DNA from 3 places in the Mesorhizobium maamorense genome. Region 3 is predicted to be linked to each of the others. Evidence: riboswitches for the same ligand, from Rfam matches in the RefSeq annotation. Region 3 holds a riboswitch; each other region holds the start of a gene.
The links. Region 3 has a riboswitch for cobalamin ahead of ACIU1A_RS30060 (aromatic ring-hydroxylating dioxygenase subunit alpha). Riboswitches for the same ligand answer to the same signal wherever they lie in the genome.
Positions count from the first base shown of each region.

Region 1: another riboswitch for cobalamin. It lies ahead of metE (5-methyltetrahydropteroyltriglutamate--homocysteine S-methyltransferase); the one in region 3 lies ahead of ACIU1A_RS30060 (aromatic ring-hydroxylating dioxygenase subunit alpha).
Region 2: another riboswitch for cobalamin. It lies ahead of ACIU1A_RS07975 (ABC transporter ATP-binding protein); the one in region 3 lies ahead of ACIU1A_RS30060 (aromatic ring-hydroxylating dioxygenase subunit alpha).

Region 1 is NZ_CP173356.1:303,829-311,042, forward strand. It holds gene ACIU1A_RS02060 (MucR family transcriptional regulator) at 1-33, opposite strand, end outside; gene ACIU1A_RS02065 (cytochrome-c peroxidase) at 568-1,605, shown strand; gene tdh (L-threonine 3-dehydrogenase) at 1,839-2,873, opposite strand; gene metE (5-methyltetrahydropteroyltriglutamate--homocysteine S-methyltransferase) at 3,534-5,879, opposite strand; cobalamin riboswitch at 5,995-6,195, opposite strand; gene ACIU1A_RS02080 (adenosine kinase) at 6,577-7,214, opposite strand, start outside.
Region 2 is NZ_CP173356.1:1,563,173-1,570,386, reverse strand. It holds gene ACIU1A_RS07995 (HlyD family secretion protein) at 1-798, opposite strand, end outside; gene ACIU1A_RS07990 (MarR family winged helix-turn-helix transcriptional regulator) at 795-1,274, opposite strand; gene ACIU1A_RS07985 (iron ABC transporter permease) at 1,403-2,422, opposite strand; gene ACIU1A_RS07980 (ABC transporter substrate-binding protein) at 2,431-3,378, opposite strand; gene ACIU1A_RS07975 (ABC transporter ATP-binding protein) at 3,424-4,212, opposite strand; cobalamin riboswitch at 4,468-4,677, opposite strand; gene ACIU1A_RS07970 (LacI family DNA-binding transcriptional regulator) at 4,740-5,765, opposite strand; gene ACIU1A_RS07965 (Gfo/Idh/MocA family protein) at 5,947-6,978, shown strand; gene ACIU1A_RS07960 (sugar phosphate isomerase/epimerase family protein) at 6,981-7,214, shown strand, end outside.
Region 3 is NZ_CP173356.1:6,007,754-6,014,967, forward strand. It holds gene ACIU1A_RS30055 (2Fe-2S iron-sulfur cluster-binding protein) at 1-937, opposite strand, end outside; gene ACIU1A_RS30060 (aromatic ring-hydroxylating dioxygenase subunit alpha) at 957-2,204, opposite strand; cobalamin riboswitch at 2,333-2,535, opposite strand; gene ACIU1A_RS30065 (DUF680 domain-containing protein) at 2,990-3,187, shown strand; gene ACIU1A_RS30070 (DUF680 domain-containing protein) at 3,257-3,463, shown strand; gene ACIU1A_RS30075 (DUF680 domain-containing protein) at 3,533-3,739, shown strand; gene ACIU1A_RS30080 (DUF680 domain-containing protein) at 3,811-4,047, shown strand; gene ACIU1A_RS30085 (ABC transporter ATP-binding protein) at 4,135-5,247, opposite strand; gene ACIU1A_RS30090 (alpha-glucosidase) at 5,273-6,937, opposite strand; gene ACIU1A_RS30095 (carbohydrate ABC transporter permease) at 6,942-7,214, opposite strand, start outside.

The sequences.
Region 1 (7,214 bases), 930 kb from region 3:
GTTGTCGGCGCTTCCGAAGTCTTCTTCTGGCATGAAACTCTCCGCTGGATTGGTTTGGGGAGCGCCGCTTCTAGTGGTGATTCCCGATGAAAGCAACAAATCTCGCCACAGCATTGTTCGTTGCTCGTCCAGGATCGAGGCCTATAGCGCCACTGCACGCTGCCCGTCACACTAGTCTGCGCGGTAATCGCTGTCCATAACTGCGCCGGTATCCGCCGTTCAGCCCCGATCTCGTCCGTCTTAATTGCAAGAGCAAGGCGCAGAAACCTTGAAAGCAATATGAGCCGTGAATGCGCTGGAGACAGAAATCTTGCGCGTGTGAAACAGGTAGTCGTTGCGGTACCATGCGGCGACAGGCCAGGGAACCGACCAAACCCTCAGGCGAACAAACAGTGATTGCGCGCGCCCGCCATTGGAATCGTCATCGGATGATGAATCGCAGTCACTGTTCTGCCGCTCGATCGGCTTGGTCGGTGGCACGATTCCCTCGATCCGCTGATCTAGCGCAGGGCGTTCGCAAGCCGCATGTGGAGAATGGTTTCCGTGCACATCGTAAGGATTCCATCTATGAAAAGTCTATTGACAGCGATAGCTGTTGCGCTCGTTGCAGCCACAGCTTTTGCTGCGCAGTCCATTCCGCCAGACCTCAAAGAAACGGCACTGGCCATCTTCAAGCCCTTGCCATCGATCCCGCCGGTCACCAATAACCCGCGCACGCCGGAGAGGATTGCCCTCGGCAAGGCACTGTTCTTCGATCCACGCCTCTCGTCCTCAGGCGTTTTCTCCTGCAACTCGTGCCACAACCTGGCCACCGGCGGCGACGACAATCGCGAAACTTCGATTGGCCATGGTTGGCAGAAGGGGCAGCGCAACGCGCCGACGGTGTTTAACTCTATCTTCAACAAATCACAGTTTTGGGACGGTCGCGCCAAAGACCTGAAAGCTCAGGCCAAAGGGCCGATAGAGGCCGGTGTCGAGATGGCCAACACATCGCATCGAGTGGTCGAGACGTTCAAATCGATGCCGCAATATGTGGAGTGGTTCCATTCAGCTTTCCCGGGGGAGGCCGAACCCATCACCTTCGACAACTTAGCCAACGCACTCGCAGATTACGAGGCGACACTGGTCACGCCCGCCCCCTTCGACGCCTACCTCAACGGCGATGACACCGCCATCGGCCCCGAAGCGAAACAGGGCCTGGCCCTTTTTATCGAAAAGGGCTGCTCGTCCTGCCATTCCGGTGTCAATCTTGGTGGGGAAGGCTATTATCCATTCGGCCTCGTTGAGAAGCCTAGCGCCGAAATTCTGCCGGAGAACGACAAGGGACGATTTGCCGTCACCAATGTACCAGAGGATGCCTATGTTTTCCGCGTGCCGTCGCTACGCAATGTAGCAATCACCGCGCCATACTTTCATTCGGGCAAGGTCTGGGACTTGAGAGAGGCGGTCGCCATCATGGGCACCACCCAGCTTGGCCAAGAGCTAACGCAAATCGAAATCGATCGGATCGTTGCCTTCCTTAACTCGGTGACCGGAAAGCGACCGGACATTGCAAATCCCATCTTGCCACCTGAAACGCCCACAACACCTCGGCCTCGATCCTAGGCGTTGGGATAGCAGACGATCGCGCGGGGCCTGTTAGCATTGGTTGCCTGGTCCGGGCGAATTGCCAAAAACGCCGCCGTGCGATTGGGCCGCGATACGTCGCCTCCGATTGAGCGGCGCACGTTGGGGAGGAGCCATTGCTTTGTAGCCAGCCATGCTACCGCGCGGAGATCGCCGGCAGGCCAAGGTGGTGTCCTGTCAGCACCTCGGCAAAGTCACGCTGACCAGTCGACCTACCAGTCCATCACCACCTTGCCCGAACTGCCGCTGCGCATCGCGTCGAATCCAACCTGGAAATCATCGATGCCGATGCGGTGCGTGATCAGGCCTGAGACGTCGAGCGGGCCCTGGACCAGCGCGATCATCTTGTACCAGGTCTCGAACATCTCGCGGCCATAGATGCCCTTGAGATGCAGCATCTTGAAGATGACCTTGTTCCAGTCGATCTCGAACCCGGTCGGCGCAATGCCGAGGATGGCGATCTTGCCGCCATTGTTCATGGTGTCGATCATGTCGCGGAAGGCGGGGGCTGCCCCCGACATTTCCAGGCCGACATCAAAACCCTCCGTCATGCCGAGCGCCGGCATCACGTCGCGCAGTTTTTCCTTGGAGGCGTCGACGACGTGCTGGACGCCAAGCTTGCGCGCAAGATCCAGCCGAACCGGATTGATATCGGTGATAACGACCTTCCTGGCGCCGACGCATTGCGCCACCAGCGCGCCCATGATGCCGATCGGTCCGGCGCCGGTGACCAGCACGTCCTCGCCGACCAGATCGAATGACAATGCGGTGTGAACCGCATTGCCCAGGGGATCGAAGATCGCGGCGATCTCGTCCGGCACATCGTCCGGGATCGGCACGACATTGTGCTGTGGGATCGCCAGGTACTCGCCGAAGGCGCCCGGGCGATTGACGCCGACGCCGAGCGTGTTGCGGCACAGATGCCCCCTGCCCGCGCGGCAGTTGCGGCAATGTCCGCAGACGATGTGGCCTTCGCCCGACACGCGTTGGCCGACCTTGTATTCGGTGACCGCGGCGCCGAAATCCGCGACGGTGCCGACGAATTCATGGCCGGTCACCATCGGCACGGGCACCGTCTTCTGCGCCCACTGGTCCCAATTGTAGATGTGGACGTCGGTGCCGCAGATCGCGGTCTTCTTCACCTTGATCAGGACGTCGTTGGGGCCGATTTCCGGCACCGGCACCTCTTCCATCCAGATGCCCGGCTCGGCCTTGGCCTTCACCAGCGCCTTCATTATGTTCGACATCAGGTGCTCCTTACAACTTGGTTTGGTTCCACTCCTCGCCGCTCCTCTCCTCTGGTAGCCCCAAGAACGGAAAGGTAGGTTTCGAGAGCAAAGCTGAAATCTTTGGACCGATCGTGATGTTGGCGGCTGCGTTGGTGTCGAACACTCCAACCGCGAGCGGTGCGCGAGAAAACCCAGTTCGAACCTCCGCGGAAGCGGAGCAAGCGCCGCGCCAGATGCAGCGAAGTTTCAGTTCAAGGATGAGGAATGAGAGCAGCTTTCGGCTCGGGCTATGTTGTCGATGTCCGCCACATGCGGCGCAATCACTCGACACGATCCTCTCGATGATCGATCTCGCCGCGATATCTCAATAGTACGGACGCACAGGCGGCATCCGCAAACGTTCGCCCCTCGGTGAAGTGTCTGTTGACCGCTGGCGATGTGAGGGGCAGAAACTCATGGACGAAGCCGCCTTCTCACACCTCGTGCTCTAGATCATCCGTCCTCTGACCAGAAGCGGCTTCCCAGATCCTGCCCCGCGGGCTCAGCCGTCCAGCGGGCCTTCGGCTAGACGACAAGGGCGGGGCCCCGCTCGTGCCTACCGACTTGCGCGCGGCTTTTCGATGGCGTCCTTTCTGCCTCGAATTATCCCCGAAGCCCGCGGGGTCAGATACTTGCCGCTCACAGTGGCTCAGCGGCCTGCGCCTGGACCTTCTCCCGTAGCGCGCGTGCTGCAGCGACCATGTTGATGAGGGCAGGGCGGACTTCCTCCCATTTCCTCGTCTTGAGGCCACAGTCCGGATTGACCCAAAGTTGGCTGTCCGACAGTCGCTCGCGGGCAAGTTGGGCGAGATGCAAAATCTCGCCGACTTCCGGGACACGTGGTGAGTGAATGTCGTAGACGCCAGGACCGATTTCGTTCGGATATTTGGACTTCGTGAAGGCGTCCAGCAGTTCCATTTTGGAGCGCGACGTCTCAATCGAAATGACGTCCGCGTCCAGTTCAGCAATGGAATCGATGATCTCATTGAACTCCGAATAGCACATGTGGGTGTGAACTTGGGTCGCGTCCTCTACGCCCGTCGAAGCGATCCGGAAGCATTCGACAGCCCAGCCGAGATAATGTTTCCAATCGGACTTCCGAAGGGGCAGGCCTTCGCGAAATGCGGCCTCATCGATCTGGATCACCCTTGCGCCAGCTCTTTCCAGGTCGGCCACTTCATCGCGGATGGCGAGTGCGATCTGGCAGCAGGCCTCGGCGCGGGGTACGTCGTCGCGAACAAAAGACCAGTTGAGGATCGTCACCGGGCCTGTGAGCATGCCCTTCACCGGCTTTTTCGTGAGTGACTGGGCAAATTGCCACCAGTGGACTGTCATCGGATTCGGCCGCGATACGTCGCCGAAGATGATGGGAGGGCGCACAAGCCGGGACCCGTAACTTTGCACCCAGCCATGCTGGGTGAAGGCGAGGCCGGACAGTTGCTCCCCGAAATGCTGCACCATGTCGTTTCGTTCGAACTCGCCGTGCACCAGCACGTCCAACCCGATTTCCTCCTGCCAACGGACCGCCGCCTCTGTCTCCTTCTTCAGGAACGCCTGGTAGTCGATATAGCTCAGTCGGCCCTTGGCATGTGCGGAGCGCGCCCTGCGCACCTCGGGCGTCTGCGGGAAGGACCCGATGGTCGTCGTGGGGAACGGCGGCAGGCCGAGCGTGTCAGCCTGGACTCTCGAGCGCTTGGCAAATGCGCTCTTTCGTTGCTTCTTGCCGCCGTCAATGCTGCTTACGCGCCCGTGGACGAGCGGATCATGGACCTTTCCAGACATTGCGCGCGCGGCGGCCGCCTCTTCAGAAGCCTTCAGCGCGCCTGCTACGGCCTCCCTGCCTTCCGATAGGGCTTGGGCCAGCACGAGCAGCTCTTCAGTCTTCTGGGCGGCGAATGCCAGCCACGACCCGACGTCCACGTCGAGCGCGGTCTCCATCCGCAGGTCCATCGGCACATGAAGCATTGAGCAGGAAGGCGCAATTTCGACGCGGTCCAGCGGCCAGCCGGCAATCACCGGCTCGATGCGGTCGAGAATGGCATTAAGGTTCGCGCGCCAGACGTTGCGCCCGTCGATCAAGCCAAGTGAGAGCACCAGATCCTTCGGTGCGAGCCGACCAACCGTCACCAACTGCTCGGGAGCGCGCACGAGGTCGAGATGCAGGCCCGCCAGGCGCAGCGAAAGCGCGGTCTCGAGATTGTCTCCCAGCGGCCCAAAATAGGTAGCCAGCATAATCTTCAACTTGGGCGCGGCTTTCGACAGCTGCCCGTAGGTGAATTCGAAGGCAGCTCGTTCGTTCGGGTTGAGATCGAGCACAAGCGCCGGCTCGTCAATTTGCACCCAGTCGGCCCCCGAGAGCTCCAGCCTCCCAAGCAGTTGCTCGTAGACGGGCAGCAGCCGCGGTAAGAGCGCTATGGGATTAAAGCCCTGGTCGGGAGACTTCGCCAGCTTGAGGAAGGTCATCGGTCCAAGGATGACCGGGCGTGTATGGATGCCGAGCTCTTTTGACTCCAGAAAGTGATCGACTGGTTTCGTCGACGAGAGGGCGAATGTCTGATCGTCGCCAAGCTCCGGCACGATGTAGTGGTAGTTCGTGTCGAACCATTTGGTCATTTCCATCGCGGTTACGCGCTGCCCCTGAACTGCATGCCCGTGACTGGCGTGTCCGCAACCCGCCGTATCGCCTTGCGTCCCGCGCGCCATCGCGAAGTAGATGTCGAGCGGGACCTCGCCGCTCATCCAGCCGTAACGAGCTGGCACGGCGCCGACCATTGCTGCGGTGTCGAGCACATGGTCATACAGTGAGAAATCGTTCGACGGGATTTTCGACACGCCGCGGTCGTGCTGCTCGCTCCAGCTGGCGGCACGGAGCGCCTTCGCCGTCGCCAGAAGGTTGGCAGCAGACGATTTTCCGGACCAGTAGCTTTCGAGCGCGAATTTCAGTTCTCGCCGGCGACCGATACGCGGCACGCCAAGCGTTGCTATGGGAACTTGCTGGGAGACATTCATTCCATACCCCGATGGTTGGGGGCGGGGACAAGGAAGGCGCTAACAGGCCGGCATCAATGCCGAACTGCCGCGGCCACCAGACACCCCGCCCGTGGACGTTGTTCACCGTGGCAGGTCTCCTGGCTCGCGGGTCACAGCCTCTGCCCCGTCTTCCCGGGGCAGTTCACCCCAGTGACATTGGTGGGTAGGCTCGCCGCTTACAGTTGCGGGGGCAGCACCGGCATTGCACCGGCTTCCCTCTTAGCTCCGCTGGGGCAACGCCTTGCGAAGAACCACGACACCCGAACAATCGCAGCCCCTCGTGTTGCTGTCAATAACGTATAAAGAAATGTTTATGTGTTTATGTGAAACCTTTTACCTGCTACGGGTTTGCACGGTCCAAGGCCCCGGTCCAGCTGAGCCGCTTGTGCCCCAGTTTTGCGCAGGCCGTGCCTGGCTGCTCCGGCAAATCCGCTAGCAGCACGATCCTGGCTAACGACTTCGTCAAATGGCGTGTTGGCCACCATGATCGGCCACAGTGCTGGCCCGAAGAGCGTAAATGTTTCCGAGCCGTCAAAATCCGAAATCTGGAGAAAACTGCCATCCTTCACGGAAGGGCACGCGACATTTCTGCACGCGCTTGTCTTAACAGCCCTGCAGCAAGTGCGGTGGGCAGCACCTTGCGATATGCCGCCTACAGCAATCCCGCCAGTTCGGCTTCTCTGCGCAGATTCTGCCTTGGCCTGGGGCCGATCTGCTGGATCACCAGGCCGGCCGCCAGTGAGCCGAGATCGCCGCAGGTCTTGAGGTCGCGGCCCTGCGTATAGCCATGCAGGAAACCCGCGGCATAGAGGTCGCCGGCGCCCGTCGTGTCGACCAGCTCCTTGATGGCGGTCGCCTGGATGACGACGGTCTCGTCGCCGCGCGCGATGACGGAGCCTTTTTCCGAACGCGTCACGGCGGCGACTTTGCAGTCCTTCCGGATCCGGGCCAGCGCCTCGTCGAAGGACGAGGTCTGGTAGAGCGACTTGATCTCGTGGCTGTTGGCGAAGACGATGTCCACGGTGCCCGAGCGCATCAGGTCGAGGAACTCGTCGCGGTAGCGGTCGACGCAGAACGAATCCGACAAGGTCATCGACACTTCGCGGCCCGCCGCGTGCGCCAGCTTGGCCGTCTGCCGGATCGCCTCCTTGGCGCGGGGCGGATCCCACAGATAACCCTCGAAATAGGTAACCTTGGCGCCCGACGCCTTGTCGGCCTCGACGTCCTCCGGCCCGAGCTCGACGCAGGCGCCGAGATAGGTGTTCATCGAGCGCTCGCCGTCGGGGGTGA
Region 2 (7,214 bases), 2.2 Mb from region 3:
GGAGCCGACATACTGGCCGACCTTGAAGGAAGCAGCCTGGTAGACGACGCCATCGGCGGGCGCCTTCACGGTGGTCTGCGCTAGGTCGTAGGCAGCCTTGTCGCGCGCGGCGAGCGCCGACATCACGGTCGGATGTTTGTCGGTCTCGATATCGGGATTGCCGCCAAGCGCCGCCTTGGCGCTGACGATACCCTGTTCGGCGACGGCAAGCTGCTGCTTTGCCTTATCGAGATCGTTCCTGGCCTCATCGAGCGAAGACTTGGCGTTGATGCCTTTCTGGGCGAGATCGGCGGCACGGTCGTATTGCGACTGGGCATAGGCAACTTCGCTGCTGGCGGATTTCTCCTGCGCCATGGCCTGGCTGTAGGCGGCACGCAGCTGCTCGACGTTGAGCCGCGCCGCTGCCACCGCCGCGTCGGCCTGCGCAAGTGCGATCCGGTAAGGCTCGGGGTCAATGGCGAAGAGAAGATCGCCTTGCTTCACCCTCTGATTGTCCGAGATGGCGACCTGAACGATGCGGCCCGCCGTATCCGAGGCGATCGATACCTTGGCCTGCTGCAGGTTGGCGTTCTCCGTCTCCTGGTAGCGCCCCCCAGTGACCCAGACATAGCCGCCACCAATGACCAACGCCGCCGGCAGGGCGAACATCAACAAGAAGCGGCCGAGACGGCGCTTCTTCTTTGGCGCCGGCGCCGGCTCTGCCGGAGGTGTCATTGTAACAGGGGCCGCGGCCGGCTGCTGCGGCGCTTCCATTTCCACTTTGGCGGCGTTTTCGTCGACCTTGGCTACCGCGTTCATGCTGCTGCGCCTTCCGTATTCTTGACCTTGTCGCAGGACGGTGAATCGCCATCCGCGAGATTCTGTGCCATCGCATCCAATGCCCTGATCAGGACGCGGCGATCGTCCGGCGAAACGCCGGTCAGCGACTCCTCATAGACTTCGCCGGCGAGGCTCTTGACCTCCGCATACGCGGCACTTGCCTTGGGAGTTGGGAAGATCATGCGCACGCGGCGGTCGGCGGCGTCGGAGCGGCGCTCGATCCAGCCGCCCTCCTCCATCCGGTCAACCAGCCGCGAGACGCTGATCGGCTCGATTTCAAGCAGTTCGGCAAGCCGCGCCTGCGAAACGCCCGCTTCCTTGGCGACGCGAACCATCAGGCGCCATTGCGCCGAGGACAGGCCAAGGCCGCTGGCGCGCGCTTCGAAGCGCTTTCGCATCAGCCGCTGCACGTCGTGGATCAAAAATCCCAATCTGTCTACGCCTTCGGAAACCATGAGTGGCATATATAATAAGCGTGCTTATCATTCAAGTCCGGCATTGTTCCAGAAGCCGGCAAACGTGCATGGCAGCCGTGCAGCACAATCATGGCTGCGTCCGATGATTTCGGCCGCCGCGACACCCATTACAAGCGGTTGCGGATCAGCATGGTGACAACGAAGAAGGCGCCGAGCGAGCTGGTGATGATGCCGATCGGCAGTTCCTGCGGCGGCAGCAATGTGCGCGCCAGAAGGTCGCTTGCCAGCAACAGCACCGCCCCGAACAGCGCGCAACTTACGATCAGGCGCAGATGCAGCGCGCCGGCCAGCGGCCGCGACAGATGCGGGATCATGAGGCCGACGAAGCCGATGACGCCAGCGACCGAAACCAGGATCGCGGTCGAAAAAGCGGCGACCAGAAACGTCGTCCGTCGCATTCGCGCCACCGGCACGCCAAGACTTTCGGCGGCATTTTCGCCGGCCAGGAAAGCGTCCAGCCGGCGATGATTCCACAGCCCGTACGCCGCAATCGTGCCGGCCCCAAGCGCACCCAGCCAGATATTGTCCCACCGCGCAAGGCCGAGCCCGCCCATCGTCCAGAACAGCACCGAATGGGCGGCGCGCTGGTCACCGGCAAAGACCAGGTAATTGGTCAATGCGGTGAACATGAAGGAGACCGCAAGTCCGGCGAGGATCAGCCGTTCGGGGCCTTGTCCCCTCACCCGCGCAACCAGCAAAAGCACAACGCAAGCCGCCAGAATACCGCCGGTGAACGCAGCGATCGGTAGCGTCCAGATCCCGAAACTGTCGCCGAAGACGGTGATGACGGAGACAGCGCCGGCGGCGGCTCCCGACGAGAGGCCGAACAGGAACGGATCGGCAAGATCGTTGCGCGTCACCGTCTGTAACAGCGCGCCGACCACGCCCAGGCCGCCGCCGACACAGATGGCCAGGATTATGCGCGGCAATCTGAGGTCGACGACGATCCTGCCGACCGGGCCGGACACGTCATGCCCCTTCAATCCGATCGCATGGCCAAGTGCTGCAACGACGTCGCCCAACGGAATCATCGTCGAGCCATAGGCGATCGACAGCAGCGCGAACGCGGCGATTGCCAACGCCGCCGCCGTCATGGCCAATAGGAATGCCTTGTGCCGCAAAGTCATGTTCCCGGTTAAAACGCTTCCGGATGCATCGCCCTGGCAATCTTGCCGATCGCGTCGATATTGGCCGGCCCGGGTGTCAGTTCGGCATAGCGAAGCGCCACGAAGCGTTCGTTCCTGACCGCGTCCGTCTCCTTCATTGCCGGATGCGCTTTCAGGAAATCGAGCAGCTTCCGGTAGCCGCCGCCATCCTGATAGTCGAGCAGGATGAGGAATTGCGGATTGCGCGAGGCCACCGTCTCCCAATCCGTGTTGCCCCAGCTGGTGTCCATGTCGGCCATGATGTTGTCGCCGCCGGCCGCGGAAATCATGGCGTTGGGAATGGCGAACTTGCCTGATGTGAACGGCTTGTCCTCGCCGGAATCATAGAGGAACACGCGCGTTCCCCTGCGGGCGCCGACCTTGGCCGTGATTTCGGCGAGCTGCGCCTTCCAGCCGGAGACGAGCTTATCCGCTTCGGCCTCCTTGCCGAAGATCTTGCCCAGCTTCTCGACATCGCCATAGAGCAGGTCCATCGAAGCGGCGGGGCGGTTCTTGTCGAGATGGACGCAGCTTTCCGTCAGCACCAGGGTCTTGATGCCGTGTTGCGCCAGCGTATCGGGCGTCACCTCGCCGCCCGGCTTCATGCCGTAGTACCAACCGGCGAAGAAGAAGTCGGGCTCGACAGCGACCAGGTTTTCCAGCGTCGGATATTTGGGCGCCAGTTCCGGGATCGAGCCTTGCTCGGCCTTGAATTCGGGGCCGACCTTGTACCATCCGGTGATGCCGGTCAGGCCGACGATCGACGGCTGCAGCTTCAGGGCGAAGGCCATCTCGGCCATGTTGAGATCGTGAATGACAGCGCGCTTTGGAGGCGCGTCGAAGGTCAGCGACTTGCCGCAGCTGTCGACCGTCACCGGAAAGGCGAAGGCCGTAGAGGCCAGCAGGGAGAAGGCAAGAGACACGGCAAGGCGTTTCACGGATGTTGCTCCTTGTTGAACGGGATCTGCCGGAAATGGCTTCGATCACGAAGATGGCGCGGCACGGTTCGGAACCTCGAACACCGTCAGCTCGCGGTCCTCCGTCGGGTGGCGCAACCTAAAGACGTCGATACCGAAGATCTCGCGGATCAGCTGCTGGGTGAGTGCTTCCCGTGGCGGCGCCAGCACATGCAACCGGCCATGGCTCATCACCGCGACCCTGGTGACGAAAGGCGTCACCAGTGCCAGATCGTGCAGCACCGCGATCACGGTCATGCCGAGGCCTGCAACCAGTTCGAGCAACTCGCTGCGCGCCCGCGGGTCGAGATGGTTGGTCGGCTCGTCGAGGAACAGGATCTTCGGCTCCTGCGCGATGGCGCGGGCAAGCTGGGCGCGCTGGCGCTCGCCGCCCGACAGCGAGCCGATGGTGCGGCCAAGCAGCGGCAACAGCCCGGTCCGGCGCAGAGCCTCGACGACAATGTCGCGTTCCTCGCTCCTGTGCCTGCGGCCGGTATGCGGAACCCGGCCGAGCTCGACATAGTCGATCACCGCCAGCCGTGGATCCGGTTGATCGGTCTGGCCGACGACGGCGATGTGCAGCGCCCGCTCGGCGGTCGAAATCCTGTCCAGCAAGCGCCCGGTTAGCTTCACTTCGCCCGAACTCGGCCTCAGCATGCCCGATAGCATGCGCAGCAATGTCGTCTTGCCGGCGCCGTTGGGACCGATGATGGCGAGACGGTCGCCCGCCGCCACCGAAAGGCTGACCGGATACACCAGATGCAGGCCATCCGCCGCTGCGGCCAGGTCGCGGGCATCGAGAAGCGGCGCGGTCATGGGCAATTCCTTGCAGGGCCTGCCGGAATACGGGCCAGCGTCTTGCTTGCCAGTCCTGCCGGACGCTGGCCTGAATTCACCTCGGTGGCGATATCGCGGCAAAGCGTGCACACGACGATGCGATGCATGGCAATGCGATGTATGCGATCGATGGAGCCGTCCAACTTCCGTCACTTTCAAAATGGCGACGGAAGGAAGCTGGCTTGAACCGGTCGACAAGACCGAAACCTGCGTCTCCTCCCGGCACACCCCGTCCGGTCAACTCATGCAGATGGCAGGTCTCCTGGCTCGCGGGTCGTTGCGCCATCCTGCCTTCCCAGCCTTGCCGGCCAGTGGCTTCTCGGATTTTGCTCGCCGCTTACAGTTGCGGGGGCAGCCATGGCTTCGACCCGAAAATCGGGCCTCACCATGTTCCCTTTTCACCCCTCGCCTTGCGGCGCGGGGACCATCACGAGTCGCAGCCTAGGATGCAGGCAGCGTCAAGGCAAGGTCGATGCATGTTCTGTTATAACGATACAAACGTGTGGTCAATCACTATCGCGCGCCACCAGTTCCAGCGGCCAGACCTCGCGAATGATCTCTGGCCCTTTCGCGCCGGCGAAAGCCGGGAGCGAGGCGAGCAGGATTTCGCCGAGCCGCCGCCCCATCGGGTCAAGGCTCGGACGAAAGCCGGTCAGCGCCGGCGAGAAATAACGGCAGAGTGGCGTGTCTACGATGACGATCACCGCGACATCCTGCCCGGGTTTGATCCCCATTTCGGCGAGCGCTTTGCAGCCGCCGAGCGCCATCGAGTCGTTGTTGAAGATAATCGCGGTCGGCGGATCCTTCGACCGCATGACTTGCGGTGTCACCGCGTAGCCACCGGCTTCGTTGATAAAACCATCCACAATCAGGCCGGGATCGACTTCGATGCCGTGCCGCCGCAGCGCCTTGCAATAACCCTCCAGAAACAGATAACCGAAATTCAGGTCAAGCGACGGCCGGATGGCGGCGATGCGGCGGTGGCCACGCGCAACCAGCCGGTCGACCGCATCGGCGCCCGCCTTCTCGAAATCCAGATCCAGAGAGGGATAGCTGTCGTCGCCGGACCGGCTTCGGCCGAGCGTCGCGAAGGGAAAGCCGGCCTTGCTCAGATAGTCGATGCGATCGTCCTCGCGCCGCGTCCAGGCCAGTACGACGGCATCGGCACGACGCGTCTCGACGACGCGGCGCAGCCGCTCCTGTTGATAATCCGCCGGCGCGCCCATGACGATGATCAGGTCCAGCCCGCACTCGGCCAATGTCGCTTGCAGTCCGGTGAGGAACGGAATGAAGAACGGCTCGCCATACTGCTGGTCGCCCGGATGCGGCTGCAGCATGAAAGCCACGGCATGGGTGGTGCCGCGGCGTAGGTTCCTGCCCGAGTGGTTCGGTGAATAATTGAGCTTCCGGGCCGCCTCGAGCACGCGCTGGCGTGTCTCGGCGTTCACGTCGGCGCGCCCGTTAAGCGCGCGCGAGACTGTACCGATCGAAATGTTCAGGTGCCGCGCAAGATCGTGAATGCTGGACGCCAAGACCTCCCCCTCCTGCTTCTGGCTAGCACCAGCCGGTCGTGCGGCCAAGGCGTTTCAGAGCCGACGGTACAAATCCGATTGACAATATATGCCATCGGGTGTGTCATCGTAAACGTTTACGGAAGTCATTTACGGACTGCCGTGGGTGCCAGCCAGGAGGGGTTGGCCGGAGGAGCGCTGGATGATGCACGTCGTCCTGGTCGGGTGCGGAGCCATGAGCAAAACCTGGCTCGAGGCCATCAGCCAATCCCCTGCCGTCAAGATCGTCGGTCTCGTCGACCTCGACGCCGACAGGGCGCGCCAGCGGGCACGCGAATACGACCTCGCCGGGGTCGCGATCGGGACCGATCTCGACGTCGTTCTCTCCCAGACCAGACCCGATGCGGTGTTCGACGTGGTCGTGCCTGCCGCCCGTCGCGCCGTGGCGAATTCGGCCTTTGCCCATGGCTGTCATCTGTTGACGGAAAAGCCGCTGGCCGACAGCCCGGACAATGCGCGCGCCATCATCGACGATGCGCGGCGCGCCCGGCGCATCCATGCCGTGGTGCAGAACCGCCGCTACGTCGCCAACGTCCGGCGCATCCGGCGCTTCCTCGGCTCCGGGGCCATCGGCGCTGCGACCAGCATCCATGCCGATTTTTTCATTGCGCCGCATTTCGGCGGTTTCCGCGAAGGCATGCGCCATGTGCTGCTGCTCGACATGGCGATCCATACATTCGACGCCGCCCGCTACATGGTCGATGGCGAGCCGACCGAAGTGTATTGCCGGGAATGGGAGCCGGCCAATTCCTGGTACCGGCAGGGATCGTCGGCAAGCGCCACCTTCGAGCTCGGCCAGGGCAAGATGTTCACCTATCGCGGCAGTTGGTGCGCCGACGGTTTCCGCACCAGTTGGGAAGGCAGTTGGCGCATCGTCGGCGAACGCGGCAGCCTGACCTGGGATGGTCATGACGAGTTGAAGGCCGAAGCCGTGCTGCCGGAACGCGAAGGCCTCCTCGACAAGGTCGTGCCGGTAGCGGTGCCGCCGCTCGACCCTGCCGACCGCATCGGCGGGCATCTCGGCGTCATGGAAGATTTCGTCCGCGCCGTGGAAACCGGCACCGAGCCGGAGACGCGCGGCGCCGACAATATCAAGAGCCTGGCCATGGTTTTCGCGGCGATCGAAAGCGCCGAGACCGGGCGCCGGATCGAAATCCCCAGGCAGGAAGGATGACCATGGCGGACCCGCTTCTTGACATCAGGATCGGCACCATGGTGCGGGCCAATCTCGAAGATCCGGCCGCCTATGTCAGGCAGATCCTGCCGCTCGGTTTCGAGAGCGTCCAGCCCTTCTTCTGGCAGACGCTGGGCGGCAAGGACCTGGGGCGGCTCGCCGGCGAGATCCGCGACGCGATCGGCGATGCCGATGTCAGCGTCAGCTCGATCGGCGTGTTCGGCAATCCACTCGAG
Region 3 (7,214 bases):
GGATTCTGACTCCCGAGGCGCGCGCCGTCTGCAGCACCGTCTGGCCGGCGACGCATGCGGCATCGACATCCGAAATCGAGAACCGGATCGGCGTCGCGGCTTCGACAGGAATGGCTGCGCCGTCTCCGGTCGGCGAGGCGAACGGCGCCGGGATTTCCTCCGCCAGAGGCGCTGCAAAGCTTTCCTGATGGTATTTCGCCATGTCGAAGCCGGCGGCTTCGAGCATGCCGCGCACGGCACGCATGAAGGGATCGGGGCCGCAGCAGAAGATTTCGCGCTCTCGGAAATCGGGCGCCAAAAGCGGCAGCCGGATGGCGTCGATGCGGCCCATATGGCCGAACCAGCCCTCCCGGCTCGACCGCTCCTCGATCATGAAGCCGAGCGACAGGCCGGGCATGCGGCTGCCGAGCAATTCCAGCTCCTTGCGGAAGATGATCTCTTCGGGCCGGCGCGCGCAGTTGACGAAGCCGACATCGGTCCATGGCGCGCAGTCGTTCAGCCAGCGCAGCATCGACATCATCGGCGTCACGCCGGAGCCGGCCGAGATGAACAGATATTTGGCTGCCGGGTGGCTGTGCAGCGAAAAGTCTCCGGCCGGCCCATACGCCTTGACGTGCGAACCAGGCCTCAAATGGTCGAACATCCAGCGCGTGCCGGTGCTGCCGGCCTGCGCCTTCACCGTCACCGCGATCGAGAACGGCCGCGAGGGCGAAGACGACAGCGTGTAGGTGCGCATCAGGGGCCCATCCGCTGTCGGCAGTTCCAGCGTCACGAACTGGCCCGGCTTGTAGCGGAACCAGGTCTGGTTATCGGAGCGGAAGGTGAAGGTCTTTACATCAGGCGCCTCATCGCTCACGCCGATCACTTCCAGCACCTGGAGCCTGTCGTTCCAGGGCGCCATCTGATCGAGATGGCGGTAGAGGCCGAGATCCGTCATCGCATTCATCCCTCACCTCTCAAGCAACGCTGCGCAGGGCCGGCCGGCCGTCTTCGGCGAGGCGCGGACCGATGAAACGCGCGTACCAGTCGACGAACTGGATGACGCCGCCTTCGTGCAGTTCGGAATAGGGGCCGGGTTCATAGGCCGGCGACAGGATGCCGAAGGCGTTTTCCTCGACGATGCGACGATCCTGGCCGTTGGTCTCGGTCCAGACATGGGTGAGTTCGGCAAGGTCGTAGTCGACGCCCTCGACCGCGTCCTTGTGAACCAGCCATTTGGTCGTCACCGCGGTCTCGGTGGCGCTGATCGGCAGCACGCGGAACGTGACGGCGTGGTCGCCAAGGATGTGGTTCCAGGTCGTCGGATAGTGATAGAGCAGCAAGGAGCCGATGCGGTCGGTGGCAACGCCGTCGGACAAGTTCTTCTTGACCGCGCGTTTTCCCGTCATCGTATAACTGACGGCATCGCGCAGCAGCGGCGCGCGGGTGGCACGGTACTGTCCGGCCGGGTCGATGCGGAACCTGCTCGGCAGGCCGGCCGCCTCGCACTTGGCCCAGTGCGCCAGCATCTCCGGGTCGCTGTCGGCGTCTTGCACGCCAGTCACGGTCGGCGCCTCCGGGAAGGTCTTGCAGAGCTCCGGATGGTTGCCGGCGCAATGATAGCATTCGCGGTTGTTTTCCCAGACCAGCTTCCAATTGCCCTTCTCGACGATGGTGCTCTCGAAGGCGACCTTTGCTTCGCGCAGCCGATGCGGCAGCAAATAGGGTTCGATCATCGTCCGCATCGGCGCGAAATCCGCCGGCTCGTCGGCGAGGCAAATGAAGATGTAGCCGCCGACGCTTTCGCAGGCGACCGGCTTCAGGCCGAACTGGCTCTTGTCGAAACCCTCGGCCATCTGCCTGGCGAACAGCAGCCTGCCGTCCAGTTCATAGGTCCACTGATGGTAGGGGCAGACGAGCTTCGCCGCCGTGCCCTTGTCTGTGTTGCAGACGCGGCTGCCGCGATGGCGGCAAGAATTGTGGAAGGCGTTGATGTTGCCCTTCTGGTCACGCACCAGCACCACAGGATAGTCGCCGATCTGCACGGTGATGAAGCTGCCGGGCCGGGGCAGTTCGCAATCATGGCCGATGAACAGCCAGTCGCGGTACCAGATCAGCTCCATGTCGAGCTTGAAGTAGTCGGGATCGGTATAGAAGGGCTGCTCGAGCGAGAAGCCGTCCCTGCGGCCTTGCAGCCGTTTCAGCATGTCGTTGCGCGCATCCATGTCCTGTCCTCGCATTGAAGTCCTGTCCTCGCATCGAAGGACTGAACGGAGGGGAGAGAGGAAGGATCAAGCCGCGCCGGCTTGCGCCGGACATGCACCATCCGCCTCTTGACCGCCCGCCGCGATCAGTCGAGTCCAACATCTCGGGCTGGTTTCCGGGCTCTGGAGCTGTCCTTGCGGACTGTCGCGACACCTTCCCAGGCCTTTGCCCAGTGGTCTCCCGTTGCGACCTGAACTCCACCACCGTTGCGGGGGCAGCGCCGGATTCTGACCGGCTTCCCAATTCTCCGCCTCGTCGTCACGCGGCGGCACCTGAGATGGCAGGATCTAACCATGATCGCCGGCTTGTCGTCGGCATGAAAACGACATCGCATCCATGCCGCGCGACACGCATTGGAAACAATGCGGCCGCCGTTGCAGGGGCAGAAAGCCTCAGGTCGCCGCCTCGGATTCCGTCTCGTGGCGGAGGTGACTATTAGCGTCCCCTAAAATCGAACCGAACGGTTCGTTTCTGTTGACGATGCGTGCAGGACGGTGTGAACACTGGGCCTTCGACACAGTTGGTGATCGCGCGACGTGTTTGCATAACCATCTGATACTAAACAGAAAAAAACGAATGTTGAAGGCTCTGGCACAATTTCAAGTGGTGGAAACTTGGTCCACACGGAAAAACTTCGTGATTGGAAATGGCGGTATGGCCTTCCCACATCGGGGCTGTCCGAACGACGCGATTTCCTCCCAAGACACGCCGCTAGACGGACGGAAAAATACTGGAGTATCAAAAAATGAAAAAGATCATTCTCACTGCCGCCGCCCTTCTGGCTGTTTCCGGCAGCGCCTTCGCTAGTAGCGACCATTATGGTTCGAATGCCCCTGCGGCCACCGCCGTCGACAGCTCGTACACCGCTTCGACCAAGAAGTCGGAACCGGCTGCCCAGACGCCTGTCCAGGGTGCCGATCGCAACCTCTTCGGCAACAACTAACAGCCGCTCTCCAGTTGACGGCGGGCCTTCCGCCGTCCTGGCGAAATTTGAGAATTCAGGAGACTTGAAATGAAGAAGATCGTTCTTGCTGCCGCCGCCGTCCTGGCCGTGTCGGGCAGCGCTTTCGCCGGCAGCGACAACTATGGCTCCAATGGCGCCAACCAACCTGCTGTCACCTCGGTCGACAACGCGCACACGGCTTCGGTCCAGAAGTCGGCGCCGTCTGCCCAAGCGCCTGTTCAGGGTGCCGATCGCAACCTCTTCGGCAACAACTAACAGCCGATCTCCAGTTGACGGCGGGCCTTCCGCCGTCCTGGCGAAATTCGAAAATTCAGGAGACTTGAAATGAAGAAGATCATCCTTGCTGCCGCCGCCGTTCTGGCGGTTTCGGGCAGCGCTTTTGCTGGCAGCGACAACTATGGCTCCAATGGCGCCAACCAGCCCGCGGCCACTTCGACCGACAGCTCATACACCGCTTCGACCAAGACGTCGGCTCCGGCTGCCCAGGCACCTGTTCAGGGTGCCGACCATAACCTCTTCGGCAACAACTAACAGCCGATCCTGCAGCAGATGGCGGGCAAGCCCGCCTCTGCGGTGGAATTTGAGAATTCAGGAGACTTGAAATGAAAAAGATCATCCTTGCTGCCGCCGCCGTCCTGGCCGTTTCGGGCAGCGCTTTCGCCAGCAGCGACAACTATGGCTCCAATGGCGCCAATCAGCCTGCCGTCACCTCGGTCGACAATGCGCACACGGCTTCGATCCGCGACAGCGGCTCGCCCGTCTACAAGCTGCTCAATTCGTCGGGCGATGTACACAAGTCCGCCCCTCAGGGCAGTGACCGGAATCTCTTCGGCCACTAACAGCCGAAGCTGACACCAAACAGGAGTGGCGGGCTTTGCCCGCCGCTCCTGTTTTTGCGTGACCGGCAATTAATTCATGGCCTGCTCTCAGGCCGCTTTCGCTTCCGTCTCGTGCAGCGCGAAGGATCGTCCATCCGCGTCGAAGATATGAAGGTCTCCGGCGTCGGCGCTCAGCCGCAGTGTCGCCCCGCGCTTGACCTCGACATTGCCCGGCAGCTTGGTCACCAGCGGCAGGTCGGCGCGGCCGATGTCGACATAGACGAGTTGCACCTCGCCGAGCTGCTCGACATAATCCACCGTTCCTTCGAACAGATAGTCCGTGCCGCCGGCGATCGTCAGGTCCTCCGGCCGCACGCCGAAGCTCACCGACGCGCCCTTGGCCGAGGCCGGCGTCGCGATCGGCACCGTAGCCTTGCGGCCGCCGACATGACTGATGACGGTCGGATTGCCCGATTTGTCGATGGTCGCCGGCAGGATGTTCATGGCCGGCGAGCCGATGAACTGGGCAACGAACAGATTGCCGGGTTTCTTGTAGAGTTCCATCGGCGTGCCGACCTGCTCGATATGGCCCTCCTTCAGCACCACGATGCGGTCGGCCAGCGTCATCGCCTCGACCTGGTCGTGGGTGACATAGATCATGGTGGTGTTGGGCATCGATTCCTTGAGCTTGGCGATCTCGATGCGGGTGGCGACGCGCAGCGCGGCGTCGAGGTTCGACAGCGGTTCGTCGAACAGGAACACCTTCGGGTTGCGCACGATGGCGCGGCCGATGGCCACGCGCTGGCGCTGGCCGCCCGACATCGCCTTGGGGAGGCGGTCGAGATAGTTGGTCAGCTGCAGGATCTCTGCCGCCTGGCGCACGCGCTTGTCTATCTCGGCCTTGCTTTCCTTGCCGATCTTCATCGAGAACGCCATGTTGTCGTAGACCGTCATATGCGGATAGAGCGCGTAGGACTGGAACACCATGGCGATGCCGCGTTTCGACGGCGGCACGTCGTTGACCACCTCGCCGGCTATTCTGAGCTCGCCCGAGGTGATCTCCTCGAGCCCTGCGATCGAGCGCAGCAATGTCGACTTGCCGCAACCCGACGGGCCGACGAAGACGATGAACTCGCCTGATTTGATGTCGAGGTCGATGCCGTGCAGAATGTTGAGATTGCCGTATGATTTCTTCACTTGCCTCAGCGTGACATCGGCCATGTTTCCCTCCAGTGGTCCCTAGAATTCAGTCGATGCGCCCGAACCAGGCGCCGTAGCCGCCGAGGCGGATGGAGCCGGAGCTCTGCTGTCCCGAAAATCCGTGTCCGGGCAAAGGTTGCAGCGATCGACCGCCAAGGTCAACCTCCGCTGGCCCGGATCCCAGGTTGAAGACGCAGACGATCTGCTCGTTGCCCGCGCGGCGCGTGAAGGCGACAGTGTCGCCCTGGCTTTCGATGAAATTGATATCGCCCTTGGCCAACGCCGGATGGGCACGGCGGAAGCCGAGAAAGCGCCGGTAGTGTTCGAGCAGCGAATGCTCATCGCCTTGCTGGACATTGACGGCTTGCGACAGGTGCTTGGCCGGCACCGGCAGCCACGGCTTTGCCTGGGAGAAGCCGCCATTCCTGGCGCTGCCGTCCCACACCATCGGCGTGCGGCAGCCGTCGCGGCCCTTGAATTCCGGCCAGAAACGGATGCCGTAGGGATCTTGCAGATCCTCGAACCGCAATTCGGCTTCGCCGAGCCCCAGTTCCTCGCCCTGATAGATGCAGACCGAACCGCGCAAGGACATCAGCAATGCCGAGATAACCTTGAGATAGGCGGTCGGGTCGGCTTCGTTGGCGGCCCAGCGCGAGGCCGGGCGCATCACGTCATGGTTGGAGAAGGCCCAACACGACCAGCCGTCACTGGCAACCTTGCCGAAGGTTTCCAGCACCGAACGGACCTTGGCGGCGCTGATCTTTTCCGGCGCCAGGAAATCGAAGGAATAGCACATGTGCACGCGCTTGCCGCCGGCTGTATAGGCCGCAACGACGTCCAGTCCGCGCTGTGAATCGCCGACCTCGCCGACCGCGGCCGTTGCCGGATATTCGTCGAGCAGGGCGCGGAAGCGTTCGAGGAAGCCGAGGTTCTCCGGACGGCTCTTGTCGTAGATGTGGTCTTGGTAGTTGTAGGGATTGACCGCGGGTGCGGTCTGGTCGTTGCGCTGCTCCGGCGGCAGCGGCGGGTTGTTTTCCAGCCCCTGGCTGTGGAAGTAGAAATTGATGGTGTCGAGGCGGAACCCGTCGACACCGCGCTCCAGCCAGAAGCGGGTCACGTCGAGCAGCGCGTCCTGGACTTCGCCGTTGTGGAAATTGAGGTCCGGCTGTTCCGCGAGAAAGTTGTGCAGGTAATATTGCTGGCGGCTGGTGTCCCATTGCCAGGCCGATCCGCCGAAGATCGACAGCCAGTTGTTGGGCGGCGTGCCGTCCGGCCTGGGATCGGCCCAGACGTACCAGTCGGCTTTCGGATTACTGCGGTTCGATCGGCTTTCCCTGAACCAGGGATGGATGTCGGCGGTGTGCGACAGCACCTCGTCGATCATCACTTTCAGCCCCAGCCTGTGCGCCTCCGCCGTCAGCGCGTCGAAATCGGCCAGCGTGCCGAACATCGGGTCGACGTCGCAGTAATCCGAGACGTCGTAGCCGAAATCCTTCATCGGCGATTTGAAGAAGGGCGAGATCCAGATGGCGTCCGCGCCGAGCGCGGCGATATAGGGCAGCCGCCCGATGATCCCCTTGAGGTCGCCGATGCCGTCGCCATTCGAGTCCTGGTAGCTGCGCGGATAGATCTGGTAGATCACGGCACCTCGCCACCAGTCGCTATCGACGGCGAGATCGGGCCTCGAACTGGCTTTCAAAGCGGATTGCATGGTTTCAGCCTCCTTTCACCGAGCCTGCGAGCAGCCCGCGGACGAAATAGCGCTGCAAAGAGAAGAACACGATCAGCGGCACGATGATGGTCACGAAAGCCGACGTCGTCAGGATCTCCCAGTCGCCGCCACGCGAGCCGAGCAAGGCATTGAGCTTGGCGGTCAGCACGATCTGATCCGCCTGCGTGCCAAGGAAAACCATCGCCACCAGGAGATCGTTCCATACCCACAGGAACTGGAAGATGGCGAAGGACGCCAGCACGGGAAATGACAGCGG